3 regions of the Microbacterium sp. Root61 genome follow, and region 3 is predicted to be linked to each of the others. Evidence: predicted binding sites of a transcription regulator. Region 3 holds the regulator's gene; each other region holds the start of a gene.
The links. The regulator HrcA, encoded in region 3, represses chaperone genes, less so after heat shock. The targets are predictions, from matches to a motif close to TTNGCACTCGNNNNNNNCGAGTGCNAA.
Positions count from the first base shown of each region.

Region 1: the regulator HrcA is predicted to act here: its motif matches at 1,845-1,871, upstream of groES (co-chaperone GroES).
Region 2: the regulator HrcA is predicted to act here: its motif matches at 8,100-8,126, upstream of groL (chaperonin GroEL).

Region 1 is NZ_LMGU01000001.1:3,398,426-3,408,033, reverse strand. Features, by position in the region: gene ASD65_RS15885 (ABC transporter substrate-binding protein) at 1-168, opposite strand, end outside; gene rarD (EamA family transporter RarD) at 350-1,315, opposite strand; gene groES (co-chaperone GroES) at 1,469-1,765, opposite strand; gene ASD65_RS15870 (Hsp70 family protein) at 2,062-3,978, shown strand; gene ASD65_RS15865 (LuxR C-terminal-related transcriptional regulator) at 4,080-6,575, shown strand; gene ASD65_RS15860 (IniB N-terminal domain-containing protein) at 6,691-7,521, shown strand; gene ASD65_RS15855 (dynamin family protein) at 7,929-9,602, opposite strand; gene ASD65_RS15850 (dynamin family protein) at 9,599-9,608, opposite strand, start outside.
Region 2 is NZ_LMGU01000001.1:1,328,099-1,337,706, reverse strand. Features, by position in the region: gene ASD65_RS06535 (DUF4032 domain-containing protein) at 1-1,278, opposite strand, end outside; gene ASD65_RS06530 (ABC transporter ATP-binding protein) at 1,347-2,450, opposite strand; gene ASD65_RS06525 (DsbA family protein) at 2,673-3,641, shown strand; tRNA gene ASD65_RS06520 (tRNA-Thr) at 3,680-3,752, shown strand; gene ASD65_RS06515 (DMT family transporter) at 3,757-4,716, shown strand; gene ASD65_RS06510 (nitroreductase family protein) at 4,735-5,277, opposite strand; gene msrB (peptide-methionine (R)-S-oxide reductase MsrB) at 5,334-5,741, opposite strand; gene ASD65_RS06500 (DUF2332 domain-containing protein) at 5,827-6,834, shown strand; gene ASD65_RS06495 (DUF3263 domain-containing protein) at 6,844-7,095, shown strand; gene ASD65_RS06490 (LytR C-terminal domain-containing protein) at 7,153-7,728, shown strand; gene ASD65_RS06485 (cold-shock protein) at 7,855-8,058, shown strand; gene groL (chaperonin GroEL) at 8,177-9,608, shown strand, end outside.
Region 3 is NZ_LMGU01000001.1:406,523-416,130, reverse strand. Features, by position in the region: gene ASD65_RS02045 (PhoH family protein) at 1-812, opposite strand, end outside; gene ASD65_RS02040 (HIT domain-containing protein) at 889-1,236, opposite strand; gene ASD65_RS02035 (16S rRNA (uracil(1498)-N(3))-methyltransferase) at 1,261-1,998, opposite strand; gene dnaJ (molecular chaperone DnaJ) at 2,003-3,115, opposite strand; gene hrcA (heat-inducible transcriptional repressor HrcA) at 3,171-4,211, opposite strand; gene hemW (radical SAM family heme chaperone HemW) at 4,293-5,510, opposite strand; gene ASD65_RS02015 (DUF1990 family protein) at 5,510-6,160, opposite strand; gene lepA (translation elongation factor 4) at 6,170-8,023, opposite strand; gene ASD65_RS02005 (ExeM/NucH family extracellular endonuclease) at 8,237-9,608, shown strand, end outside.

The sequences.
Region 1 (9,608 bases), 3.0 Mb from region 3:
CGGCAGGATCGTGCCGATCTTGAGGGACAGGTCCACCGACTCGGGGGGTGCACTGGAATCTCCGCCCGTTCCGCCGCCGGAACATCCGGCGAGTACGAGGGCGCTGGCACCGACGATCGCGAGTCCACCGAGAACGGTGGCGGTGCGCGAGCGAGTAAAGACGCTCATGTTGCTCCTTGCTGTGAATGAACGGGGGCGGCACGGGGCCCGCCCAGTGCCACCAACCTAATCGCGTCTGTGTCTCGCGAGTGTTGCGAGTCGTTAACGATGTGTAACGGATCCCGCTCCGATGTCAAATCGTGACGCCACCGTGACTTTTCCGCAGGATGCAGCGGCTTTCGGACACGACTCAGGTCAGTGTCGCGACATCCGATACCCCGCGCGCACGTCGGGCGAAGATCACCGAATCGATGCTGAGAACGATGAGGGCGACCCAGACCAGGCCGAACCCGATCCAGCGCTCGAATGTCATCGGCTCGCCGAGGAGCCAGGCGCCCGTGATGAACTGCAGCACCGGCGCGATGAACTGCAGCAGACCGACGACGGTGAGCGGCACGCGTCGGGTGCCGGCCGCGAAAAGGAGCAGCGGGGTTGCGGTGAGGATCCCGGCCAGCAGCAGCAGCGTGGCGTGTCCCGGCCCGGCGGTGCCGAGGGTCAGGCCGGTGGTGGTGGCGACCACGACGAGCTGCACGATCGCGACCGGCAGCAGCCACGCCGACTCGAGAGTGAGGCCGCTGACGGCGTCCACCGAGGGGCCGAGGCGCTTTTTCACCAGACCGTAGAAGCCGAACGAGAAGGCCAGGGTGAGCGCGACCCAGGGAAAGGCGCCGTAGCCCACGACGATGACGGCGACGGCGACGGCGGACAGGCCGATCGCGATCCACTGGGTGGGGCGCAGGCGTTCGCGCAGCAGCAGCACCCCGAGCAGCACGGTGACGATCGGGTTGATGAAGTAGCCGAGGCTCGTCTCGATCACGTGGCCCGTGAGGGTCGCGATGATGAAGACCTGCCAGTTGACGTAGATCAGGGCGGCGGCCACCGCCGTCCAGCCCAGCAGCCGACGGTTGCGGATGATGCGACCGAGCGCCGCCCATCCGCGCGTGACCGCGAGCAGGAGCACGCAGAACGCGAGCGAGAGGACGATCCGCCACGCGACGAGCTCCCATGGACCGGTCGGGGCGAGCAGCAGGAAGTACAGCGGCAGAAACCCCCACAGCAGGTACGCGGCGAAGGTGTAGATCCCGCCGAGCGTGCGCTCCCGGGCCGCATGGGCCGACCGCTCCTCTGCGGAGGTCGGGGGCAGGTCGCGGGTCACCGGTCCAGCCTAGGACCGGCCGTCGTCGCGGCGGCGCGGTCGCAGCGTGCGAGCGCGCCGACCTCCATCCGATTCCTGCCAGGATCCGTCGGCGGGAACGACGAAGGGCCCGGATGCCGAAGCATCCGAGCCCTTCGATCGTGAAGTCGCTGGCTAGCGGACGACCACAGCGAGGACGTCGCGCGCCGAGAGCACGAGGAACTCGTCGGCGCCGAACTTGACCTCGGTGCCTCCGTACTTGCTGTAGATCACGCGGTCGCCGACGGCGACGTCGAGCGGAACGCGGTTGCCGTTGTCGTCGATGCGGCCGGGGCCCACGGCCACGACCTCGCCCTCCTGGGGCTTCTCCTTGGCCGTGTCGGGGATGACCAGACCACTGGACGTGGTCTGCTCAGCCTCGATCTGGCGGATGACGATGCGGTCCTCGAGCGGCTTGATGGAAACCGTCACGGTCTACCTCTTCTTTCTTGAGACTGAAGACTGGTTAGCACCCTCATACTCCGAGTGCTAATGACAGTCTAGGGAACCGTTGGCACTCATGCAACGCGAGTGCCAATCCGACGTCATCCGCTCGACGTGTGTATCAGATCGAGCGAGGAGCCCTCTGATCAGGTGGAGGTCACCATGGCTCTACATCGTCAGGCCGCGGGTGAACGTTTCCCCGACACACCCTCGCCAATCCTGCCCAAGAGTGGTAAACCTGCTGGTGGATCACTTGCATCCGCCTATCAGTTGTGGGGCTGAATATGGCATCGACGTCGTACTTTCTTGCTGTCGACGTGGGGACGAGCCGGACCGCTGCGTCCACGGCCCGCGTCGGATCCGATGGCGCGCTCGCCATCTCGGCATTCGGTCTGGGACGAAGCTCTGACAGCACGCCGAGCGCGATCTTCGTCACCGAGGACGACCTGCTCTTCGGCGAAGCCGCCGAACGACGTGGTCTGGCGCAGCCCGAACGGCTGATCCGCGAGTTCAAACGCCGGATCGGCGACGACGTCCCGATCGTCGCGGGCGAGCATCGATTCGCTCCCGAGTACCTGTTCGCCCGGATGGTCGCATGGGTGCTGGACACCGTCGTGGAACGCGAAGGGAGCCAGCCCGCCGCGATCACCACCACCGTGCCTGCGACATGGGGCGGATATCGCGCCGGCCTCGTCGCGTCCGCGATCGCTCGCGAAGTCCGTACCGATGTCCAGGTGATCACCGAGCCTGAAGCCGCCGCTCGCCATTACGAGACGACGACGCCGCTGGCCGTCGGCGCGGCGTTGGCCGTCTACGACCTCGGCGGCGGCACCTTCGACGCCGTGATCCTGCGCAAGGAGCCGGATGGCGGCGTCCGCATGGTGGGAGAACCGACCGGCCTCGCAGACTTCGGCGGCGCGGACTTCGATGATGCGGTCCTGCGCCACACGATCGACGCGGCGGGCCTCTCCGTGACCGACCTCGCGGCGGACCCCGCGTCCCGCGTCGCCCTCGCCGCACTCCGCCGCGAATGCGTCGCCGCGAAGGAGGCGCTGTCCTTCGATGCGGAAGCGGTCGTGCCGGTGCTCGTCGCCCAGACTGCCACCACCGTGCGTCTGACGAGGTCGGAGTTCGAGGCCATGATCGACGGCGGCGTCGAGCGCACGATCGACGTTCTGGACACCGCCCTGGACTCGGCCGGCATCGAAACGGGCGACCTGCAGGCCATTCTGCTGACCGGAGGGTCTTCGCGGATACCGCGCATCTCGCAACTGCTGTCCGAGCATTTCGACCGTCCGATAGCGATCGACGCGGATCCGAAGGCGATCGTTGCGCTCGGCGCCGCGTTCGCCCTCGCCGACAGCGCGAAGACCGATACGGCGGCCGTAGCGCTCGCTCTGGTACCGCTGGCGGGAGCCGAAGCCGCGAATGCCGCGATCGGCAGCGTCGCGCGCGACGCCGTCGATACCCCGCCATCTGCCCTCGCGACACCCGGTGTCGCTGCCGCACCGGCGCAGGCCGCGGTACGACGCCGGCGCTTCGGTCGAATTCCGGCCGCTGCCGCCATGGCCGGGGGCGCGATCATCCTCAGCTGCGGCGTCATCATCGCGACGAGCGCGGAGCTGGGAAGCGGTGCCATCTCGGCGCAGGCCGAGCCGGAGACCTTCACCGAATGGCTGGGGCTCGATTGGGGCGACCAGGCGGCCGCCGCCGGGACTACACCGGTCTCGGCCGGTGGCCCGATCGTGGAGGCGTCGAAGCCGACGACGCCCGACGCTCCGACGCCGCGCGGCAATCCGCGCCGGGAGGCCATCGAGCGCCTGCCCGACGCACCCCGCGCGATCGCCGCGCCCGCACCGCCCGCACCCCTCGGAACGTCCGGCGGTGGCGCACCGCACACCACCTCTCCGCAGGGTCCGGCCGCCGATCCTCCTGCGGAGGAGGAGCCCGCGAACTCCGACCCCTCCGACCCGCCCGTCGACCCGGGCCCGACGGATCCGCCCGTCGACCCGGGCCCGACCGACCCGCCGGTCGACCCCGGCCCCACGGATCCGCCCGTCGATCCGCCGGTGGACCCGCCCGTGGACCCGCCCGCCGATCCCCCACCCAGCGATCCTCCCGCGGACCCGCCTGCGCAGCCTGCGGAAGAACCGCCGCCGTCTACTCCCGACCCGACTCCGTCGCCGGGCGAACCGGTCTGATCGACGGATGCGCCATCGAGATGTCCACGCTGCCTTCACCTGTCCTGGCTGACCCAGGCGAAACCCATAGATTCATCTGGGAACGCCAGGCGCGTCCCACGATGACCGCACTCGCCACGCCTGCGACCGGACCCGCGCGCGCCGTGGTGGTGGGCACGGCGGGATCCGGCAAGTCGACGATGCTGCGCGAACTGCATCGCCTGCTGTCGGAAGCCCCGGCCGAAGCTAGTCTGCTCGTCGAGTCCACGGAAGTCGCCCGCGTGCCGCAGGATCATGTGCTCCTCGTGGACGACCTCCACCTCCTCGGGGCGGACCAGATCGCCGACCTGCGCGCGCGGGCGGAGGATCCCGACGCGGCGCTCGTGGTCGCCAGCCGACCGTGGCCCCGGCTCGACGAACTCACCCTCATCACCCGTCCGCTGGAACGGACCCGTTCCGCGATCGTGCTCGGGCATGTGTCGCGTTCCGACGTCCTGACCTATCTCACCGCGGGCGATCGAGTGATCTCCGATTCCTGCGTCGACCACATCCTGCACCTCACGGGCGGAGTGTCGTGGCTCGTGTCCGAGGCGCTCGCCCTCCACGACGTGCGCGACTGCGCGGACGACCCCCGCCACACCGCTCTCGGACGAACCCTCGAGGATCGTGTCCTCCACCGCATCGACTCGCTCCCGACGAAGCTTCGGGACGAGATCGAAGCCCTGTGCGTGGCCCCGGCCCCCGGCCCGCGACTTCTGGACGGAGGGGCCGAGGCGATCGCCAAGGGGTACGCCGAGGGGTTGTTGACCCGCAACGGCCGTCCCGTCCCGCTCGTGGAGTCGTCGGTCCGCGCGAGCCTCCCGGTGCGTCGGCTGATCGACCTCGGCGACGTCCTCGCCGCAGACGGTGCAGGGGCGGTCGATGACCCGGACTATCGACGGTGGATCACCGGCGTGCGCGATCCCGGCTTCGCCGCAGCCCTGGTGGCCCACGGCGACCGGATGCTGGAGAGCACCCCCCGCCGCGCCCTCGACTTCTACGACGATGCCCTTCGCTGCGGCGCAGCAGCGGGGGAACTCGGCGGACGACGAGCGCAGGCTGCGTGGGCGACGGGAGACATCGACGCGGCCGGTGCGATCATCGACGAGCTCTCCGCTTCCGATGCCGCGAGCGACGGCGATCGCATCGCCGACACCTCTGCCGCCGTGTGGTCGATGCGCGCGATGCTGCGCACCGGCGATGCCGTGTACCAGTCACTCCCCCCGACGTCGCCGACCTCGCAGGCCCGCGCGACGATCGCCGCGATCGGCTCGGGCAGGGCCGTTCCGCCGATCGGGCGGCAGGAGGCTCTGCCCACGACACTGGGCGTGGCCATGGAGCTGATGGATCGTGGCCTGCGAGCCACTCTGCGCGCCGACGGCACGGAGGCTGCCGTGGCCGACCTGGTGCGCGCGTCCGAGATCTACACCTCTTCGGCGACCTCGGCACCCATCCCCGAGCTCCCCGCCGTCGTCGCCGCCGTCGTCGCGCTGAACACCGGAGATCTGGAGATCGCTCACGACGTGATCGAAGACGCCATCCGGGGAGCCCAGGGCGGAGACTGGGCGCGACCACGCCTGTTGCTGTGGCGCGCATGGCTGGCGCTGCAGCGATCACGGCCGCTGGCGGCTCGGGAGGCCCTGGATCGCGCCCTGGAGTGCTCCGCGGCACGCACTCCGCGCGACGATCTCTTCGCGCAGGCGATCCGCGTCGCCATTGCGCGACGATACGAGGACGCCGCTCGACTGGAGGCCGTGTGGGCCGAGGTGCGCGACACCGGGCTGCACGTCGAGGTGGATCTCTACCTCCTGCAGCCGCTCACCGAATTGCTCACCGCCGCGGCACGCGTGGGCGACGCCGAGCGGATGCAGACGCATTTCGCGCGAGCGCTGGAGATCGTGGACCAGCTGGGGTCGCCGCCGATCTGGTCGGCACATCTGCGCTGGACCGGCGTTCAGCGCGGCATCCTGCTCAATCGTCCGAGTGACCTCAAGCCGCACGCCCAGGCGCTCCTGCAGGCAGCTCCCGACAGCCCCATCGCCGCGGTCATGGCGCAGGCCGGCCGCGTCTGGACCGCATGCCTCGCCGGATCCGTCGACGCGGACGCCGTGGAAGCGGCCGCACACGGCCTCGCCTCGGCAGGACTCGGCTGGGACGGCGCACGCCTCGCCGGTCATGGCGCCAGTCGATCCACCGATCGCAAGGTCGCCGCCCGCCTGCTGTCCTGTGCGCGCGAGCTCCACCCCACCGAGGGCACGCGCGAGCCGGTCGGTGTCGGCGCGGCGGACGCCCCGGCGCTCCCGGGCTCCGACGGCACGGTCCTGAGCGAACGCGAGCGGGACGTCGCCCGCCTCGTGCTGCAGGGCAAGACCTACGCCGAGATCGGCGAGACGATCTTCATCTCGCCGCGCACAGCGGAACACCACATCGCCCACATCCGGCGTCGACTGGGGGCGACCTCGCGCTCGGACCTCGTCGCGAAGCTCCGCGTCGTCGTCGAGCAGTCGGCCGGCGGGGCCGAGCACACCGGCGTCACGGGTGACGCCGACCCGAGTGCGGCCGCACGACCCCCCTCATAACCCCCACCAGCATCGGGGCAACCCCCGATGCTGCCCCGATGACAAGTACATAGCCTGAAAATCACCAGTCTTATCCTGCGGGATACCCATGTTCGACCACGCTGAGGAGCCGAAAATGAGCACACCGGTTGCGACCATAGCCGACGCTTTGATCGCATTCATCATGAGCCTGCTGCGAGATCCCGCGGCCGTGGATGAATTCGCAGAATCGCCGCAGACGATGATGGCCAGAAGCGGGGTGGGCGATGCCTGCCTGGCAGATGTCAAGGCCGTCAAGCCTGTCATCGTCGACAACGCTCATGTCACGACGAGAGTCGTCACCCAGCCCGTCGATCCGCGCGGCGGGGGTGAGCCGCGGGAGACCAACGAAGTGATCCGCGAGATCTCCCGCATCGTGAATCAGTTCACGACGATAGATGCGCGGTCGACGGTCGTCGACCAGTCCGTCAACCAGAACATCTGGACCAACGGCGGCGACGTGTCGCAGATCTTCGACCAGGACTCGGTGGTCGCCTCCGGCGACGGCGCCGTGGCCGCCGGGGACGACGCGACCGTCGTGGACTCGGACGTCGATGTGACGATCGGCGACGTCTCGATCGGGAACACCGCGAACGACGGCAGCTTCAACACGACGGTCACCCAGGACGGCGACGACGATGCCGCGCCCGCGGATGCCGACGCGGCTGCGGCTGCCGACGCGGATGAGCCGCAGGCCGAAGAGGACGGGGATGCCGCGGCCGCGGCCGTCTCCGACATCGTGGACGACGCGATGGGGGTCGCGGGCGACGCGGTCCAGGCTGCGGCGACGACCGCCGTTGCGGCGACCGAACCGGCCGAGGACCCGCTCGGCGCCGACCTCGCCGCTGCGGACACGTACGAGACCGAGGACCCGGGTGGGGTGGTCGTGGAGGACGCGTACGTCGAAGAACCTGTCGAGGAGCCGTGACCGAGGTCCCGACGGATGGGGGTCGGCAGGCGCCGGCGCGCCCGCCGACGGAGAACCCGAACATCGCACCCGTGCTGGTCAAACTGACTCCGCCGTTCTCGGTGCGGATGAGTCAGTTCTTCTGGATCCTCAGCTTCGCGGTCGGCGGCTTCACGGCCGTGTACTTCTTCGTGATCCGCAAGGAGCTGCTGCCGCTCATCGCCGACCGGGTGCGCGCCGTGGTCGAGGGACGCAGCGATCAGACCTACGACACGGCATCCGACATCGTGTTCTGGATCGTGTTCGGGGTGATGGTCGGTGTCCTGCTCGTTCAGATCACGCTCCTCGTGTCCTTCATGAGCAGGCGTGCGCACGTGCGGTGGTGGCAGTTGGCGACGTTCGGCGTCCAGGTCATCCTGGTGCTGATGTCATCCGAGTGGGTGGCGATCGGTGACCGCGGACAGTCCCTTCTGCTTCTTCTTCCAGCCCAGGCGGGGCTTGTGCTTCTCGCTCTGCTCAGCAGCGTCCTGCCCCCGGCCATCGCCTGGTCCGCCCGTCGCCACGACATCCGCAAAGCCGAGGGGATCGTCGGCGGCGGCGACCTCTGACGCGGCGACGGCCGTCGCCGCGGGATCCGGACCGAGGTCCGCTGCCAGCGCTTCCAGGCTGCGGATGACCACCCGGCAGACACCGATCGCGGCGCTGGAGGTGAGTGGGGACTCGGCCAGTGTGCGCCAATGCGCGAGTGCGGCCCCGCTCAGTTCCCGCAACACCGTGACGTCGGCGTCCTCTGCCGCACCGAGTCGGAGATAGGGCAACGCGCCCGCCCCGCCGACGATCCGCAGCGCCTCCGCACTGTCCTGATCTGTCAACGGCAGTCCCTCCGACCGCGCGCTGGCGATGAGAGTCAGCTCACGAAGGCCGTGCGCGGATGCCGAGATCCGTTCGCTGGCGGCGTGGATCACGTCCACGCCGTCGCGGGGATTGTCCCGGATGAGCCTGTCGAGCGCGAGCAGCACTCCGCGGATCTTGAGAGTCGTCGCCCGCGTGCGGAACTGTGTACGCACGAACTGCTGCAGCTGCACGAGCCCGCTCTGCTGCACCATCGCCTCGGCCAGCTCGGACGAGCTTGCGGTCCCGCCCCGGATCAACGCTGTCGCCAGACGCACGCCGAAAATGCCGAACCGGCTCACCAGATCGCTGCGCACAGTCGCGCTCAAGGTCGTCGTGGCGGTGTCGGCGACGAATCGATCGGCCGAAACGAAGAGCTTCTCCCGCTCGACCCGGTCGAGCGCCGCGAGCTGGCGGAAGGCGATGTACTCGCTCTCGCGGAGCGTCCTGGCACCCTCGGCGACCAGACCCGCGACGGGGATCACACCGAGCACCAAAGAGGCGAGATCGGCTTCGTGCTCGTAGCGCCGGGCCACCTTGGCCGCGGACAGCAGCGAGTCGATCCGGCCGGAGCCGATCTCGTCCGATCGGGACAGCACCCCCACAGCGCACACCGTCTGCCCGCCTCCGGGCGCGGTGTCACGGAACGCCTCGAGGAACGCCACGTCCGACGCGTGCAGGTGACGCATGAGATAGATGACGGCGTCCGCCGAGGACGGCTCCTCCTCCCCGGTGAGGAATCGGGTCGCGCGCAGCGATATCTCCTTCGACATCGAAGCCATGCCCGGCGTGTCGATGAGGATCACCGATCTGAGCGCATCCAGCGGCCACCCGACCTCGAGCCACTGCACATCCTCCGCGGGAAGGCCGCCCAGACCGAGGGCCAAACGTCCGCGCTCGCGGTGCACGGGCATCCGGCGGGTCTCACCGTTGTTCAGGTGCATCGTGATCGAGGGCGTCGGCGAGTATCGGTACCACGTGACCACCCGCGTGCACTCGCCGGCGTCCGTCGGGGCGATCTGCTCGCCGAGCATCGCGTTCAGCAGCGTGGACTTGCCCGCCTTGACCATCCCGGCGATCGCCAATCGCAGAGGCTCGCTCAGTCGCTGCTCGAGCTTCCCGATGACCGCCATGGCCGCGGGGTCGTCGGCATACACGGACGCGGCCGTGCGAAGCAGCTCCTCCGCCTCCTGCGTGGTCGGCCCGTTCACCGACGC
Region 2 (9,608 bases), 920 kb from region 3:
CTCGTCGTCGGGCAGCGGGATGGCGCTCGTGATGACCGGCAGCGACATGGTCTCGGTCGGCGGTCCCATCAGGGTCGCCTCGTCGCGGCGGTGACGCAGCACGTCGTCGATGTACGAGGTGAGCACCTCGGCCAGCGGCACGGCGCGTCCGCGCGCCTGCGACATGTACCAGCGGTGCTCGAGGACCTGGTGGAACACCTCGGCGGGCTCGAGCTTCGACCGCAGGTCGAAAGGGATGGCCTTCACGACGGGCTCGAACACGCGAGTCAGCCACTCGTGCGCGACCATCTCCTCGTCGTCCTCGCCCTGGCGCGAGCTGCGCGCGCGGAACTCGTCGAGGTCGTTGAGCAGGCGACGCGCCTGGTTCTCCTCGACGTCGAGTCCGGTGAGGCGGATGAGGCGACGCTGGTGGTGACCGGCGTCGACCACCTTCGGCTCGATCGACACCTTGGTGCCGTCGGCGGTCGCCTGGATCGACATCTCGCCGATGTCGAAGCCGAGGTCGTTGAGGCGCTGCACGCGCTCGGTGATGCGCCAGGACTCGTCGGCGGCGAAGGTCTCCTGGTCGGTGAGGGCGGCCCACAGCGACTGATAGGAGGACATGATGCCGTCGGCGATGGCGACGGCATCCACGCCGCCTTCGAGTCGTCCGCCCGCCTCGAGGTCCATGATCTCGCCGGCGATGTTCGTGCGGGCGACATCCAGGTCGTGCGCCCGCTGACCCGGGGTGAGTCCACTCTCGTGCAGCTCGCCGGTCTCGGCGTCCACGAGGTAGGCCGAGAATGCGCCGGCGTCCCGGCGGAACAGCGTGTTGGACAGCGACACGTCGCCCCAGAAGAAGCCGACGTTGTGCAGCTGCACGAGCAGCAGCGCGAGGGCGTCCACGAGGCGTGTGGCGGTGTTGGGCCGCAGGACCTGGGTGAACAGCGCCCGGTAGGGGAGGGAGAACCGCAGGTGCGCGGTGACCAGGACGGCCGGGAGGGGCTTGCCCGCGGCATCCGTCCGCCCGGCGACCACCGCGACGCGCTCGACGCACGGTGCATCCAGCCGGGTGAGGTTGCCGAGCATGTCGTACTCGCGTCGCGCCATCTCGACGGTCGTCTCTTTGATGGCGACGACACGGCCGGACAGGTTCGCGAAGCGCACCAGGTGGCGGGAGAGGCCCTTCGGCAGCGACACGATGGTGCTGCTCGGCCACTCCGCGAGGGGCGTGGACCAGGGCAGGGTCAGCAGTCCCGGATCGACGGAACTCGCGGTGATGCTGAGTGCTTCTGTCATTTCTCCCCTGGAATGCGCCGCGGCGCGGGAGGGTCCGAGACCCACCCGCGCCGCGGTGTCGTCGTTTCTCAGGCGGACGCGATGGCCTTGTCGGTCAGTCGCTCGCCGCTCTCGATGTCGAAGACGTGGACGTGTCCCGGAACCGGAGCGAGCACCACGGTGTCGCCCGCGTTCGGGTGACGACGGCCGTCGACGCGCGCGACGATGTCGGTGCGCTTGCCGCCTACCTCCGAGTGGCCGTACAGGTAGCCGTCGGCGCCGAGTTCTTCGACGAGGTCGACGATGACCGACAGGCCCTTGCCGTCTTCGGGGCCGACCACGATGTCTTCGGGGCGCACACCGATGGTGACCTGCGAGCCGTGCGCCTTGCCGAGCGTGTCCGCCTCGAGGGCGGCGATGCCGGTGCCGAACGCCGCTCCGCCTTCGACCAGGTCGGCGGGGAACAGGTTCATCGCGGGCGAGCCGATGAAGCCGGCCACGAAGACGTTCTTCGGGCGCTCGTACAGGTCGCGCGGGGTGCCGACCTGCTGCAGCAGGCCGTCCTTGAGCACGGCGATCCGGTCGCCCATGGTGAGGGCCTCGGTCTGGTCGTGCGTGACGTAGACGGTGGTGACGCCCAGGCGGCGCTGGAGCGACGCGATCTGGGTGCGGGTCTGGACGCGGAGCTTGGCGTCGAGGTTCGACAGCGGCTCGTCCATGAGGAACACCTGCGGCTGACGCACGATGGCACGACCCATGGCGACGCGCTGACGCTGGCCACCCGAGAGGGCCTTCGGCTTGCGGGTCAGGTACTCCTCGAGGTCGAGCAGCTTGGCGGCCTCGAGCACGCGAGCGGCGCGCTCTTCCTTGCCGACGCCGGCGATCTTCAGGGCGAAGCCCATGTTCTCGGCGACGGTCATGTGCGGGTAGAGCGCGTAGTTCTGGAAGACCATCGCGATGTCGCGATCCTTCGGCGGGATGTCGGTGACATCGCGGTCGCCGATCAGGATGCGGCCGGAGTTGACCTCTTCGAGGCCGGCCAGCATGCGCAGGGACGTGGACTTGCCACAGCCGGAGGGGCCGACCAGAACCAGGAACTCGCCGTCGGCGACCTCGAGGTTGAGCTTGTCGACCGCGGGGCGGGTGCCCCCGGGGTACAGACGGGTTGCGTTGTCGAACGTGACTGACGCCATTTTCTTCTTCTCCTCACCGGCAGGTACGTGCCGGACGATCCGTAGTGATGGAATAAGCGGGGGCTGATACCCGCACGCCCGCCATTGGACGCGTTTCCCAGTATGACACGGCCTCTGTGCGGCGGGTGTCTGGGTATTTCCCAGCCTCTCTGACTAGCATCGAACAGACCGCGACACCCGCGCGGCCAGCCGGAACACCGGCCCCGTATACCCAGAGGTTCCATGTCCAACGACGAGTCACCCACCGAGCCAGTCCAGCGCGATCGCCGAGAGGCGGTCCGTGAAAAGGCCCAGCAGGTGCAGGCGCAGCAGTCTCGCGCACGCGTCATCCGTCGTACCGCCGTTGGCGTGGGTGCTGTCGCGATCGTCGCCGTCGCCGCGGTCGTGGTGGCCTGGGCGTTCTCCTCCTCGAGCTCCAAGACGCTCGTCCAGCCGGCCAACGTCAGCAACGACGGCATCATCGTGACCACGGTCGCCGGGGTGGCCACCGAGCCGGCCGCGGGCGATGTCGCCGATGCACCGGGCGCTGACGCTCCGGCTGCCGCACCGACCGAGGCGGCGGCTCCGGCGCCGACCGAGACTGCGCCGCCGGCTGTGGACATCCGCGTGTACGTCGACTATCTGTCCGCGGGCGCCAGCGACTTCCAGACGGCGAACGTGAAGCAGCTCTCCAAGTGGGTGAGCGAGGATGCCGCGACCCTGACGTACTACCCGGTCGCGATGCTGACGGCGAAGTCGAAGGGCACGAAGTACTCGCTGCGCGCCGCGAGCGCGGCCGCCTGCGTGGCCACGCACGCCCCCGACACCTTCTTCAAGTTCAACAACGAGCTGCTCGCGCAGCGCCCCGACGTCGATTCGGACGGACTGACGGACTCCGAGCTGGCGGCCCTCGCCATCGCTCAGGGCACCGACGCCCCCAAGGCTCTCCGCTCCTGCATCGAGAACGAGTCGTTCGCCATGTGGGCCAAGGCCGCCACCGACCGCGCGCTGCAGGGACTGCCCGACACCGACGGCATCGCCCTGACCGGCACTCCCACGATCCTGGTCAACGGCATCCCGTACGTCGGCGCTGTCGATGACCCCAAGGAGTTCGCGCAGTTCGTGCTCACGATCGCGAGCGACGCGTACTACAAGACGCCTTCGCCGGCGCCCTCCGGGTCGACATCCGCGACGCCCACGCCCTCGAACTGATCGGGTCGGGGATCAGTCCCCGGTAGAGTGGATGTCCTGCCGACTTGGCGCAATTGGTAGCGCACCTAACTTGTAATTAGGGGGTTACGGGTTCAAGTCCCGTAGTCGGCTCGTGATGGCAGGTTCCCGCGACCATGCTCGGGTGCCGGCCTGGGTTCCCCTTGTGGGGGCGGCGCTCATCGGCGCCCTGACGGCGATCCAGGCACGCATCAATGGGCAGCTCGGTCTTCGACTCGACGACGGCTTCGTGGCCGCCGCGGTCTCGTTCGGCACCGGCCTGGTGATCCTCATCGTGCTCTCCGCCGCGCTGCCGGCGGGCCGCAGGGGCTTCGGCCAGCTGGTCCGCGGTGTGCGCGGCCGCAGCATCCCGTGGTGGATGCTGGCTGGCGGCGCCGCCGGAGCGTTCACCGTCGCCACGCAGGGCATCGCCGTCGGCATCATCGGCGTCTCGCTGTTCACCGTCGGCTACGTCGCGGGGCAGATCGTGTGCGGTCTGCTGCTGGATCGGATGGGCTTCGGTCCGGGCGGTGCGGTCGCCGTGACGATGCCGCGCGTGGTCGGGGGAGCGCTGGCGCTGGTCGCCGTGGGCATCTCGCTCACCGGCGGCGCCGCGGCCAGCGTGCCGTTCTGGATGCTCGTCCTGCCGTTCGTCGCCGGCATGGGTGTCGCCTGGCAGCAGGCCACCAACGGCCGGCTCCGGGCGCAGGTGGGTACGCCTTTGACCGCGACCCTCGTGAACTTCATCGGGGGCACGACGATCCTCGTGACCGCGGCGCTGATCCACGTCGCCCTGGTCGGGCCCCCGCAGCCGTTCCCGACCGAGCCGTGGCTCTATTTCGGCGGCGCGCTCGGCGTGGTCTACATCTTCCTGTCGTCCGCGCTCGTCGCCTACACCGGCGTGCTGCTGCTGGCGCTCGGCACGGTCGTGGGGCAGCTGGTCACGGCGGTCGCACTGGATGCCGCGTGGCCGACGGCGGCCAGCCCCGACCTCGGTCAGCAGTTCGCGATGATGGCTGTGGCGCTGCTCGCGGTGCTGATCGCGGCCGCGCCGTGGCGGCGACGCTCGCGGCGCTGAGCCGACGCGGAGTCCGTGTCAGTCCTGCGGCATCCGGCTGAGGTGGTGTCGCGCGTCGACGGGCTTGCGCCGGCCGAGGCGTCCGGTGGGCTTTCCGCCGACGTAGAGCCAGCCCAGCAGCTCCTCGTGCTTCTTCAGCCCGTGCGCCTTCGCGACCGCCTTGGACCGCGTGTAATGGCCGGTGCGCCAGATGACGCCCCATCCGGCTTCGTCCAGGACGAGGCTCAGGACGTGTGCGATGCCGGAGGCGACGGCCTCCTGTTCCCAGCGCGGCACCTTGTCGCTCTTGCGGTAGCTGGCCACCACCGCGATCAACAGCGGCGCACGCAGTGGCTTGGACGACGAGCCCTTGTCGCCGTTGGATTTGTTGATCGCGCGACCGAGGCGCTCGCGGTCGTCGCCGCGCAGCTCGATGAGACGCCACGGGGCGAGCGAGGAGTGGTCGGCGACCCGACCTGCGGCCGAGACGAACGTGACGAGCTCCTCATGCGTGGGAGCGACATCCGTCACCTTCGACCACGACCGCCGTGCCCGGACGGCCTCCAGGGCGGATGGGCCCACGCGCCCGGAGGCTCCGCGCGACGCGTCAGCGGCGTGTGGAGGGGGCGGGGGGAAGGTCATGTGCTCGAGTCCGGGGTGAAGGCGAGGCTGACCGAGTTCATGCAGTAGCGGTCACCGGTCGGGGTGCCGAAGCCGTCCGGGAACACGTGGCCCAGGTGCGAGCCGCACTGGGCGCAGCGCACCTCGGTGCGCACCATCCCGTGGGCGTTGTCCTCGATGAGCTCGACCGCGTCCGGACGTACCGACTCGTAGAAACTCGGCCAGCCGCAATGCGAGTCGAACTTCGTGCCGCTCTGGAACAGCTCCGCACCGCACGCGGCACAGGCATAGAGTCCCGCGCGCGATTCGTCGAGCAGCTCACCGGTCCACGGACGTTCGGTCGCCGCCTCGCGCAGCACGGCGTACTGCTCGGGGTTCAGCTCGGACCGCCACTCGGCGTCGCTCTTGGTGACTTCGTAGGGCATGACTCCTCCTTCTGCCCCTCCATTCAACCCGACGCGCACGTCGCGTGGTTCGGCTGCGCTGATGTTCTCCCGAGAGAATGGGCAGATGACCACGGATGCCGCGACCGCCGTAGCGGAGCGCTACGGCCGTTTCGCGCGCGAGGAGGCGCCCGGCCGCTCCGCGCTGTACGCGGACTGGGCGCGCGGCGTGGCAGCGGATGCCGATGTCTCGGCCCTCCTGGCGCGGATCCCGGAGACCCGGCGGCAGCCGCCGCTCGTGTTCGCGGTGACGCGGCTGCTCGGAGCGCCCGAGGAGCCGTTCGCGGCCTGGGCGGCCTGGCTCGCGGCGCATGCCGACGAAGTCGTGGCCGAGGCATCCCATCGCCGCCTGCAGACGAACGAGCCGCAGCGCAGCGCTGCTCTGCTGCCCGCCCTCAGCACGATCGACGGGCCGATCGCACTGCTCGAGCTGGGCGCGAGCGCGGGGCTCTGCCTGTACCCCGACCGCTACTCGTACCGGTATCGGACGCCGGAGGGCGTCGTGGCGCTGGATCCGACCGACGGCGTCTCGGCGGTCGTGCTGGACTGCGAGGTGCGCGGAGAGAGGCGCCCACCGCTGCGGATGCCGGACATCGTGTGGCGCGCCGGCATCGATCTGGAGCCGCTCGATGCCGCCGATCCGACCGACGCGCGATTCCTGGAGGCGCTCGTGTGGCCCGGGGAGATCGGCCGCGTCGAGCGGATCCGCGCTGCACTCCGGATCGCCGCATCCGATCCGCCGCTGCTGGTGGCGGGGGATGCCTCGGATCCGGCCGTGCTCTTCGCCCTCGCCGCCCGGGTCCCGGTCGGGGCAACGCTGGTGGTGACGACGCCCGGCGTGCTGCCGCACATCCCGCGTGCGGGACGGGAACGCCTGCTCGGGGCGCTGCGCGACCTCGATGCTGTGTGGGTGACGATCGACCCGCCCGCGCTACATGAGGCCTGGCATCCGCCTGTCGACCCGGCCGCGTGGGGCGGGTTCGTGCTCGGCCGAGATGCCGTGCCTGTGGCGGCGGTCGATCCGCTCGGCGGCTTCGTGGAGTGGCGCGCGGATCCGGCGGCCCGCGCGGGTTAGCGTGGCGGTGTGCCTCTGACCGACCGCGAACGCGCCCTCCTCGATTTCGAGGCTGCCTGGCGTCGGCACGCGGGCGCGAAGGAGGAGGCGATCCGTGCCGAGCTGGAGCTGTCTCCGGCGCGGTACTACCAACTGCTCGGGCGGCTCCTGGAGACCGCCGACGCGCTGGAGTACGACCCGATGCTGGTCAAGCGGCTGCGTCGGATCCGCGACGCGCGCGAGCAGGCGCGCCTCGCGAGGGCGTCGGCCGCGGGCGAGTAGCGCCTCACGGCGAGCCGCGCGCACGAGATCCTCATGACGGCCAGGTAGCATCGGGGAATGCCGAAACAGTCCTACCCGAGGGATCGCTTCGACGATCTCCCGTCGGATCCGGGCCGGGTCGGCGCGCATCGTGCCGAGAACCCGCACATGCGGGGAGGCCTCGTCCTCCTCTGGGCCGTGATCGCCACCATCGTGCTGGTCGCCCTGGGCATCTTCGGCACGCTGATCGCCACCGGCAAGGTCACACTCTTCCCGACGCCGGCTCCCAGTGTTACGCCGCTGCCGGTGGTCACACCCGTCATCGATACGACGTACAGCGTGCTCGTGCTCAACGCGACGCCGGAAGAGGGGCTCGCCGCGCGCGTGCGGGATCAGGTTCTCACCGCGGGCTGGGCGCCGGATACGGTCCTCGCCAGCGGTGCCGGCTCGACCGACTTCGCCACGACGACGGTCTACTACGCGCTCCCGCAGGATGAAGCGGCCGCGGCAGGTCTGGCCGAGGCCATCGGCGGCGCCGAGATCGAGCAGAACGCGATCTATCAGCCGGCGGACAACCCGGAAGCGCGTCAGCTGACGATCGTGGTCGGTCTGGACCGCACGGCGAATCCGCCGACCCCGACACCCACGCCGTGAACCGCGGGCGTGTTTCACGCCCGTAAACAGTTCGATGCACGCGTGTCAACAGTTGCCGTTCGGGCGCTATCGACGCCTGCGCGGTGCATACGATCTCCCTGTCCCACCAGCTACAGGAGTGATCGCATGACCCAGGGCACCGTGAAATGGTTCAACGCCGAGAAGGGCTTCGGCTTCATCACCGTCGCCGACGGCCAGGACGTCTTCGTCCACTACTCGAATATCGAGATGTCGGGATTCCGCGTCCTCGAGGAGGGCCAGGCGGTCGAGTTCACCGTCGGCGCCGGGCAGAAGGGTCCCCAGGCCGAAACGGTCCGCCTCCTCGCATGACCCGTGGCTTGCACTCGCCTGGTGCGAGTGCCAGAATGGGATTAGCACTCGCGTTATCGGAGTGCTAACAGACCATTCGCTACGTCCGGACGCCACGTCCGGGAGGGACGACATACACATGGCAAAGATCATCGCTTTCGACGAGGAGGCCCGTCGTGGCCTCGAGCGCGGCCTGAACATCCTGGCTGACGCCGTCAAGGTGACGCTCGGCCCCCGCGGTCGCAACGTCGTGCTCGAGAAGAAGTGGGGCGCCCCCACGATCACGAACGACGGCGTCTCGATCGCCAAGGAGATCGAACTCGACGACCCGTACGAGAAGATCGGCGCGGAGCTCGTGAAGGAGGTCGCCAAGAAGACGGATGACGTCGCCGGCGACGGAACCACGACGGCCACCGTTCTGGCTCAGGCCCTCGTCAAGGAAGGCCTGCGCAACGTCGCAGCCGGAGCTGACCCCATCTCGCTCAAGCGCGGCATCGAGAAGGCCGTTGCGGCCATCTCCGCCGAGCTGCTCGCGTCGGCACGCCCCGTCGAGTCCAAGGACCAGATCGCCGCTACCGCGTCGATCTCGGCCGCTGACTCCACGATCGGCGAGCTGATCGCCGAGGCGATCGACAAGGTCGGCAAGGAAGGCGTCGTCACGGTCGAGGAGTCGAACACGTTCGGCACCGAGCTCGAGCTCACCGAGGGCATGCGTTTCGACAAGGGTTACATCAACCCCTACTTCGTCACCGACCCCGAGCGCCAGGAAGCCGTCTTCGAGGACGCCTACATCCTGATCGCGAACCAGAAGATCTCGAACATCAAGGACCTGCTCCCGATCGTCGACAAGGTGATCCAGGAGGGCAAGGAGCTTGTCATCATCGCCGAGGACGTCGAGGGCGAGGCGCTTGCGACTCTCGTGCTCAACAAGATCCGCGGCATCTTCAAGTCGGCTGCCGTCAAGGCTCCCGGCTTCGGCGACCGTCGCAAGGCGCAGCTGCAGGACATCGCCATCCTCACGGGTGGCCAGGTCATCACCGAGGAGGTCGGACTCAAGCTCGAGAACGCCACCACGGACCTGCTGGGCCGTGCACGCAAGGTCATCATCACCAAGGATGAGACGACCATCATCGAGGGTGCCGGCGAGAGCGACCAGATCGAAGGTCGCGTGACCCAGATCCGTCGCGAGATCGAGAACACCGACAGCGACTACGACCGCGAGAAGCTGCAGGAGCGCCTGGCCAAGCTGGCCGGTGGCGTCGCCGTCATCAAGGCCGGTGCCGCGACCGAGGTCGAGCTCAAGGAGCGCAAGCACCGCATCGAGGACGCCGTCCGCAACGCGAAGGCAGCCGTCGAAGAAGGCATCGTCGCCGGTGGTGGCGTCGCGCTCATCCAGGCCGGCAAGAACGTCTTCTCGACGCTCGAGCTCACGGGTGACGAGGCGACCGGTGCGAACATCGTGCGCGTCGCCATCGAGGCTCCGCTCAAGCAGATCGCGCTGAACGCCGGTCTCGAGCCGGGCGTCGTCGCGAACACCGTCGCAGGCCTCCCGATCGGTCACGGCCTGAACG
Region 3 (9,608 bases):
ATGTCGGACAGGACCCGCGTCACCAGGCGCAGACCGGACGTCCCCTGCGGCAGGTCGACCTGGGTGATGTCACCCGTGATCACCATGCGCGTGCCGAACCCCAGACGTGTGAGGAACATCTTCATCTGCTCGGGCGTGGTGTTCTGCGCCTCGTCGAGGACGACGAACGAATCGTTGAGCGTGCGTCCGCGCATATATGCGAGCGGCGCCACCTCGATCGTGCCGCTCGCCATGAGCTTGGGCACGATCTCCGGGTCGATCATCTCGTTGAGCGCGTCATAGAGCGGACGCAGGTACGGGTCAATCTTGTCGTTGAGCGTGCCGGGCAGGAACCCGAGCCGCTCCCCCGCCTCCACGGCGGGGCGGGTCAGGATGATGCGACTGACCTCTTTGCGCTGCAGCGCCTGCACGGCCTTGGCCATCGCGAGATACGTCTTGCCGGTACCGGCGGGACCGATGCCGAACACGATCGTGTTCTCCTCGATCGCGTCGACGTACGCCTTCTGGCCCAGGGTCTTGGGCCGGATGACCTTGCCGCGCGAGGAGAGGATCGCCTCGCCGAGCACTTCGGAAGGCCGCGGTCCACCGTCCGAGCGCAGGATCTGGCTGGAGGAGGTGACATCCGCGGGGAACAGGTCGTGTCCGGCGCGCGTCATCGCGAGGAGCTCGTCGACGAGCGATCGGGCCGAGGCGACCGCGGCCGCCTCCCCCGTGAGCGTGATCTCGTTGCCCCGCACGTGCACGTCGACGTCGGGGTGCTCGCGCTCCACGACGCGCAGCAGCCGGTCCTGCGGACCGAGCAGCTGCACCATGGCGACGCCGTCGGCATAGACCCGCTGGACCGTGCGGTCCGGGTCGTCATCGTCGGCAGGACGGGAATCGAAAGGTTCAGCCACCAAGGCTCGTTTCGTCGAGGCCGCCCGAGAGAACGTGGGCGTGGACATGGAAGACGGTCTGACCGGAGCCGGCTCCGGTGTTGAAGATCAGGCGGAAGTCGCCGTCGGAGCGCTCCGCGGCGAGGTTCTGTGCCACCTCGACCATCTCGGCCATCAGGGCGGTGTCGCCGGCGGCGAGCTCGACGACGTTGCGGTACTCCTGCGTCTTCGGGATGACGAGCAGGTGCACGGGCGCCTTCGGGGCGATGTCGCGGATGGCGAAGACGTTGTCGGTCTCGGCGACGATCTCGCCAGGGATCTCTCCCTGAAGGATGCGGGTGAAGATCGTCGATTCGCTCATGCCCTCAGTCTATCGAGGCACCCCTCACCAGCGCCCGAGTGCGGCACTGAGCAGCGCGATCGCGGCCGGACCCGCGGTCGAGGTGCGCAGCACCTCGTGCCCGAGCCGCACCTGCGTCGCGCCCGCCCGGGTCAGGGCATCGAGCTCCTCGGATGCGATGCCGCCTTCCGGGCCCACCACGAGCAGGATGTCGCGATCATCGGTCGCATCCGCGCTCCACGCCGTCAGAGCCTGAGGCGCGGTCGGCTCCAGCAGCAGCACCCGCGCGGTCACGGCGCGGGCGGCGAGCTGCGCCGTGCTGGACAGGTCGGTCACCTCGGGGATCCACGGGCGGTGCGCCTGCTTGCCCGCCTCGCGCACGATGGTCGCCCAGCGCGCGCGACCCTTCACGGCCTTCGTGGCGTCCCACCGCGACACGCTGCGGGCGGCCTGCCACGGCACGATCTCGTCGATCCCGAGCTCGGTCGCGGCCTGCACCGCGAGTTCGTCGCGGTCGCCCTTCGCGAGCGCCTGCACCAGCACGAGGCGCGGACGCGGTGCGGCGGCATCCGTCCGTGCCGTGATCCGCACCACCACCTCGCGCGGACTCACGGTCTCGCAGACCCCGCTCAGCCAGGCACCTCGGCCGTCGCCGACCGAGACCTCCTCGCCGACGCGCACGCGACGCACGGCGGCGGCATGGTGCGCCTCGGCGCCGGTCAGCATGACCGCGTCGCCCGCGTGCGCGGACGTCGGTTCGTCGAGGAGGAAGTGCAGCGCCATCGGATCAGCTGTTGCGGAAGCGGTCGCGCAGCTTCGCGAAGAGTCCCTGGTGGAACTCGGCGAGGTGCGGCGGCGGGGACTTCGTCTTCTTGGCGAACTCCTCGATGAGGGCTCGCTCCTTCGCGTCGAGGCGCGTCGGGGTCACCACGTGCACGCCCACGCGCAGATCGCCGCGCTGGGTGCCGCGCAGCGGCGTGATGCCGCGACCCTTGATCGTGAGCACGTCGCCGGCCTGGACGCCGGGGCGCACCTCGAGGTCCACGGGTCCGTCGAGCGACTCGATGGTCGTCGTCGTTCCGAGGATCGCGTCGGGCATCGACACCTCGAGCGTCGCGAGCAGGTCATCGCCGTCGCGGCTGAAGGTCTCGTGCGGGTTGACGGTGACCTCGAGGTACAGGTCGCCGTTCGGGCCGCCGGCGGGGCCGACCTCGCCCGAGCCGGGCAACTGCAGGCGCAGTCCGGTCTCGACGCCGGCCGGGATGTCGAGCGAGACGGTGCGGCGGGCGCGGACCCGGCCCTGCCCCTGGCACGTGGCGCAGGGGTACGGGATGGTCGTGCCGTAGCCCTGGCAGATGTTGCACGGGGCGCTGGTCACGACGTTGCCGAGGAGGCTGCGCACAGTGCGCTGCACCTGGCCGGAGCCGTGGCAGATGTCGCACGTCACCGGGGAGGTGCCGGTCTGGCAGCACGAGCCCTCGCACGTCTCGCAGAGCACGGCCGTGTCGACCTCGAGGTCGCGGTGCGCGCCGAACACTACATCGCCGAGGTCGAGGGTGACCCGCACCAGGGCGTCCTGGCCGCGTTCGCGTCGCGAGCGCGGACGGCCGGCGCGCTGGCCGCCCTGCGCGCCGAAGAACGTCTCGAAGATGTCGCCGAAGCCGCTGAACCCGCCGGCGCCCCCGCCGAACGCGGAGTCGCCGCCCATGTCGTAACGCCGGCGCTGCTCGGTGTCGCTGAGCACGTCGTACGCGTGCGTGACGAGCTTGAAGCGCTCGGAGGCGTCTTCGCCCGGGTTCACATCGGGGTGGAGTTCTCGGGCGAGACGGCGGTACGCCTTCTTGATCTCATCCAGAGTCGCTTCGCGCGACACACCGAGAACCTCGTAGTGGTCAGCCACATTCGCCTTCCTGCCGCGTCATCCGCGGGATCGTTCGTTCAGGGATGCCGGCGCCCTAGCGGGCGCTGTCGTCTTCTTCCAGCATCCGAGTGAGATAGCGCGCGACGGCACGGACCGCCGCGAGATTGGTGGGATAGTCCATGCGCATCGGGCCCAGTACGCCGACGCGCGCGTGCCCGCTGGTCACGTCGTAGTCGCTCGCGAGGACGGATGCCTCGGACAGGCCGAACTGCTCGTTCTCGCGTCCGATGCTCGCCGCCAGACCGTGCTCGTCGGCGACCATCTCGCTCATCAGCCGCAGCAGGGTGACCTGCTCCTCGATCGCCTCGAGCAGCGGATAGATGCTGCCGCGGAAGTCGGACTCGCGTCGTGCGAGGTTGGCCGCGCCCGCCATCAGCATGCGGTCCTGCCGGAACTCGTCGAGCTCCTCCGCCAAGATGCGCGCGATCGAATCCGCCGCGGCCGAATCGCGGGTGACCGCCGTGGACTCGGTCTCGAGCATCTCGGCGACGCGCTGGGCGCCGTCACGGACGGAGCGCCCGACGACCAGGGCCGCCATGCGGCTGCGGAGGCGAGCGAGATCGGTCTCGTCGAACTCTTCACGGACGGTGGCGATGCGCTGCGAGACGCGGCCGGTGTCGGTGACGACGATGACCAGCATCCGCCCACTGCCGAGGTCGACGAGCTCGACGTGCGTCACGCTGGCGCGCGCGAACGACGGATACTGCACGATCGCGACCTGGCCGGTGAGCTGGGTGAGGGCGCGGACCGTGCGCGAGAGCAGGTCGTCGAGGTCGGCGGGACCTTCGAGGAAGGACGAGATCGCCGTGCGCTGCGAGTGGTTGAGTGGTCGCAGCTCGGCGAGGTGGTCGACGAAGACGCGATACCCCTTGTCGGTCGGCACCCGGCCGGACGAGGTGTGCGGAGCCGCGATCAGATCCTCATCCTCGAGCAGCGCCATATCGTTGCGGATCGTTGCGGCCGACACGCCGAAGGCGTGGCGCTCGACGATGGCCTTGCTGCCCACGGGTTCGCGGGTGTCGACGTAGTCCTGCACGATCGCGCGCAGCACCTGAAGCCCTCGGTCGGTGACCATCTCGCCTCCTCCCACGCCTGGCACTCACATGTCTGGAGTGCCAATTCTACCGGATCGAGCCGGATGCGGCCGGGAGGCGCGTCAGTCTGTCAGCGCGCGCACGACCGCGTCCGCGAGCAGACGCCCGCGCCGGGTCAGCACGATGCGTCCGTGGACGGCGGCCGTGCCGTCGATCAGTCCGTCGGCGATGAGCGCCGCGACCGCGTGGCGCCCCTCGCCGAGCAGCTCCGAGATCGGCAGCCCTTCGCGGATGCGCGAGCGCAGCAGCACGTTCTCGAGGGCCCGTGCCTCGGCATCCGGTGTCTCCCGACCCGCCGCGGGCGACTCGCCCGCGGTGACGCGCTGCGCGTAGGCCGCGGGGTGCTTGACGTTCCAGAAGCGCAGCCCGGCGACGTGGCTGTGCGCGCCGGGGCCGAATCCCCACCAGTCCGTCCCCTGCCAGTACGCGAGGTTGTGGCGGGAGCGGTGCTCGGGCCCCATGGACCAGTTCGACACCTCGTACCAGTCATACCCGGCTGCGGCGAGCAGGTCGTCGACGAGCTCGTACATGTCGGCCTGCAGGTCGTCGTCGGGCGCCGGGACCTCGCCGCGACGGATCTGGCGGGCGAGCTTGGTGCCATCCTCGATGATCAGCGCGTACGCCGAGATGTGGTCGGGTGCCAGCGCGATCGCGGTCTCGACCGAGAGACGCCAGTCCTCCAGCGACTCCCCCGGTGCGCCGTAGATCAGGTCGACGCTCACGTCGAGGCCCGCCGCACGTGCCGCCGCGACGGCGGTGGCGACGTTGGCCGGGTTGTGGGTGCGGTCGAGTGCGGCCAGGACATGGGGCACAGCGGACTGCATACCGATCGAGAAGCGCGTGACTCCGGATGCCGCGAGCTCCTCGGCGACCGTGGTCGTGACCGTGTCGGGGTTCGCCTCGACCGTGATCTCGGCGCCGGGGCGGATGCCGAACGTGTCGCGGACGCCCTGCAGCATGCGCCCGAGGTCGCCGGATGGCAGCAGCGTCGGGGTGCCGCCGCCGAAGAAGACGGTTGAAGCGGGGCGGAGAGGTCCGGCCTCGGCCAGCACGCTGCGGGCGAAGTCGACCTCACGCAGCAGGGTGTCGGCGTACTCGTCCTGGCGTGCACCGCGCAGCTCGCTGGCGGTGTAGGTGTTGAAGTCGCAGTAGCCGCAGCGCACACGGCAGAACGGGACGTGCAGGTAGACGCCGAAGTCCGCATCGGGATCGATGCGGGATTCGGCCGGGAGACGGCCGTCCACCGGCGCCGGGTCTCCCAGCGGCAGGGCGGAGCCCATCAGGCGGGGGTCGTGTACAGGGGCGAGATCGCCCGGAGGTACCGCGTGAACAGGGCTTGACGACGACGACGAGTGAGCCGCGGGAACATCCGATAGAAGAACGAGACCGGCGCATCGAACGCGCGCACCGTGAACCAGACCTCGTCGTTGGGGTGCCACTCGAGCATGAACGACTCCTCGCCGCTCACGACCGAGCCCCCGACGGTGCCGAGCGCGAACCCGACGCGTCGCGGCTCCTCGACGGCGAAGATGACGCGCAGCTCGCCGTCGGCGCGCATCCCGTCCACTCGCCCGCTGAGCGAGATCGTCGTACCGGCGCCGACGTACGGCGTGCCGTCCGAGTCGAACCGCTGGTCGGCCTCCATGCGACTGGGCGTGACGGGGTTGCCCTCGTCGTCGAAGCTCACGCCCGCGTACATCGGACCGGCCGCCGGGCGCACATCGCTCAGCTCCAGTCCGCCGCCGCGCTGCGCGGTCCACGACAGCAGCGCCTCGCCGGCCGAGGTGAAGCGCGCCTCACCGCTGCCGATGCGCCACGACTCCTCCGCCGGGATGCTGCGCTCCGGCGGGTACTGCATCAGATCCGGCGCCTGCGTGGCGCCGACTGCGGCGTAGTCGACGGTTTCGTCCCTGAACGTTCCGCGGCGCATGAGAAAAGCCTACTTCGCGTCCTTCTTCTCGGTATCGCCCGAGAGTGCGGCGATGAACGCCTCCTGGGGCACTTCCACGCGACCGACCATCTTCATGCGCTTCTTGCCCTCCTTCTGCTTCTCCAGCAGCTTGCGCTTACGGCTGATATCGCCGCCGTAGCACTTGGCAAGGACGTCCTTGCGCATGGCGCGGATCGATTCGCGCGCGATGATGCGGGCGCCGATGGCGGCCTGGATGGGCACCTCGAACTGCTGGCGCGGGATGAGCTTCTTGAGGCGCTCGGTCATGAGCACGCCGTACGCGTACGCCTTGTCGCGGTGCACGATCGCGCTGAACGCGTCGACCGGCTCGCCCTGCAGCAGGATGTCGACCTTCACGAGGTCGGCCTCCTGGTCGCCGCTCGGCTCGTAGTCGAGGGAGGCGTAGCCGGCAGTCTTGGACTTCAGGTGATCGAAGAAGTCGAAGACGATCTCACCGAGGGGCATCGAGTAGCGGATCTCGACGCGGTCCTCACCGAGGTACTCCATGCCGAGCAGCGTGCCGCGACGCGACTGGCACAGCTCCATGATCGTGCCGACGTAGTCCTTGGGCGCGAGGATCGCGGCCTTGACCATCGGCTCGGTCACGCTGGAGATCTTGGTGCCCGAGGGGAACTCGCTCGGGTTGGTGACGACGAACTTCTTCTTGTCGTCGGTGATGACCTCGTACGTCACGGACGGTGCCGTCGAGATGAGGTCGAGACCGAACTCGCGCTCCAGGCGCTCGGTGACGATCTCGAGGTGCAGGAGGCCCAGGAAGCCGCAGCGGAAACCGAAGCCGAGCGCGACCGAGGTCTCCGGCTCGTAGTTGAGCGAGGCGTCCGAGAGCTTCAGCTTGTCGAGCGCTTCGCGCAGCACCGGGTAGTCGCTGCCGTCGATCGGGTACAGGCCCGAGAAGACCATGGGCTTCGGGTCCGTGTAGCCGGGCAGCGCCTCTTTGGAGGGCTTGGCGGCACTGGTGACCGTGTCGCCGACCTTCGACTGGCGCACGTCCTTCACACCCGTGATGAGGTAGCCCACCTCGCCGACGCCGAGACCCTTGGTGGGGGTCGGCTCGGGCGAGGAGACGCCGATCTCGAGAAGCTCGTGCACTGCACGGGTCGACATCATCTGGATGCGCTCGCGCGGGTTGAGCTTGCCGTCGATCATGCGGACGTAGGTGATCACGCCGCGGTAGGAGTCATAGACGGAGTCGAAGATCATCGCGCGAGTGGGCGCGTTCGGGTCGCCCTTCGGGGCGGGGATCTTCGCGACGACGTGATCGAGGAGCTCTTCCACGCCCATGCCGGTCTTGCCGCTGACGCGCAGGACGTCTTCGGGCTTGCCGCCGATCAGGCTGGCCAGCTCCTTGGCGTACTTCTCCGGGTCGGCCGCCGGAAGGTCGATCTTGTTCAGCACCGGAATGATCTGCAGATCGTTCTCGAGCGCCAGGTACAGGTTCGCGAGCGTCTGGGCCTCGATGCCCTGCGCGGCGTCCACCAGCAGGATCGCGCCCTCGCATGCGGCGAGCGAGCGGCTGACCTCGTACGTGAAGTCGACGTGACCGGGCGTGTCGATCATGTTCAGCGCGAAGGTGCCGTCGGCCGTGGCCCACGGCATCCGCACCGCCTGACTCTTGATCGTGATGCCGCGCTCGCGCTCGATGTCCATGCGGTCGAGATACTGCGCGCGCATGTCGCGATCGGAGACCACACCGGTGATCTGCAGCATGCGGTCGGCAAGCGTCGACTTGCCGTGGTCGATGTGGGCGATGATGCAGAAGTTACGAAGCAGCTCGGGCGGCGTGGCCGACGGTTCGAGGGGCTTGAGGGCGCGAGGTGACATGTCACCTTGATTCTACCGGGGTGGGATGCCTCAACACGGCCGGGCGGTGTTCACCGAGTGTTGGGCGCGATGCCTCTTGTGTCGGCGTCGGCCGATCGACAGGGTAGAGCCGGGGAGAGCGATGAGCCCGACACCGGGCGATTCACACGATCGAAGGAGTCCAGCGCAGTGAACCACCTCGCCTCTCGCGTGCCGTCCGCCTCCCGGGTGCGCATGCCGCTGCTGGCCGGCCTCGCCGCCGCCACGCTCGCCGTCTCCGTCCTCGCCCTTCCGGCCGCCTCCTCGGCGGCCGTTTCTGCGAGCGCTCCCGTCGTGATCAACGAGATCTACGGCGGTGGAGGAAACGCCGGCGCCGCCTTCAACCGCGACTTCATCGAGCTGCGCAACGTCAGCGCCGCGCCGGTGAACATCAACGGATGGAGCGTGCAGTACGCGTCCACCGCGGGGGTCAACTGGCAGGTCACCCCACTGACGAATGTGACGCTCCCTCCCGGAGGGACTTATCTCGTCGGCGAGGCGACCGGCGCGAACGTGGCGCTGCCGTCCTTCCTGCCCGACGCCGACGGCGTCATTCCGATGTCTGGCACCGCGGGCAAGGTCGCCCTCGTCGACTCCGTCACCGCGCTCAGCGGCGGGCTGAGCATGGCTGCCCTGCCGCAGGTGGTGGATTACGTCGGCTGGGGCACGGCGAGCGACTTCGCCGGCACCGGCGCTGCCCCGGTGACCAACAACGGCACCTCCGTGGCGCGGAATGCGGCATCCGTCAACACGGCGAACAACGCCGCCGACTTCACGGCCGGCGTGCCTACGCCGACGCCGGCGGGAACGATTCCCGACCCTGATCCCGATCCGGATCCCGAGACCGTGACGATCGCCCAGATCCAGAGCGCTCCGGGGTACGTCGACAAGGCCGTCACCACAACCGGCGTCGTCACCGCCCGCTATGCCAGCGGCGGATTCAACGGCTACGTGATCCAGACCGCCGGCACCGGCGGAGCGATCGACCTCGCCACCCACACGGCCTCGGACGCCGTCTTCGTCTACTCCCCCGACGGCGCTGCCGCGGTGAGCATCGGCGAGACGCTCGAGGTCACCGGCGTCGTGTCGGAGTTCAACGGTCTCACCGAGATCACGGTGGCCGCGGCCGACGCGAAGGTCGTTCCTGCGGTCGGTGCCGCACCGGCACCCGCCACCGTCGCCTGGCCCGCCACCGAAGCGGAGCGCGAGAGCCTCGAGTCGATGCTCCTGGCCCCGCAGGGCACCTACACGGTCAGCAACACCTATGCGACGAACCAGTACGGCGAGGTCGGCCTCGCGTTCGGCACGACGCCCCTGCGTCAGCCGACGGATGCCGCCCGCCCCGGGTCGCCGGAAGCGGCGGCCGTCGCGGCGGACAACGTCGCGCGAGCGGTCGTGCTCGACGACGGCGCGTCGACGAACTATCTGTCGCCCGCCAACAGCTCCCTGACACCGCCGTACGTCTCGCTGACCGAACCGATCGTCGTCGGGGCCTCCGCCACATTCACGGAGCCCGTGATCGTGGATTGGCGCAACAGCACGTGGAAGCTCAACCCGACCGCCCCGC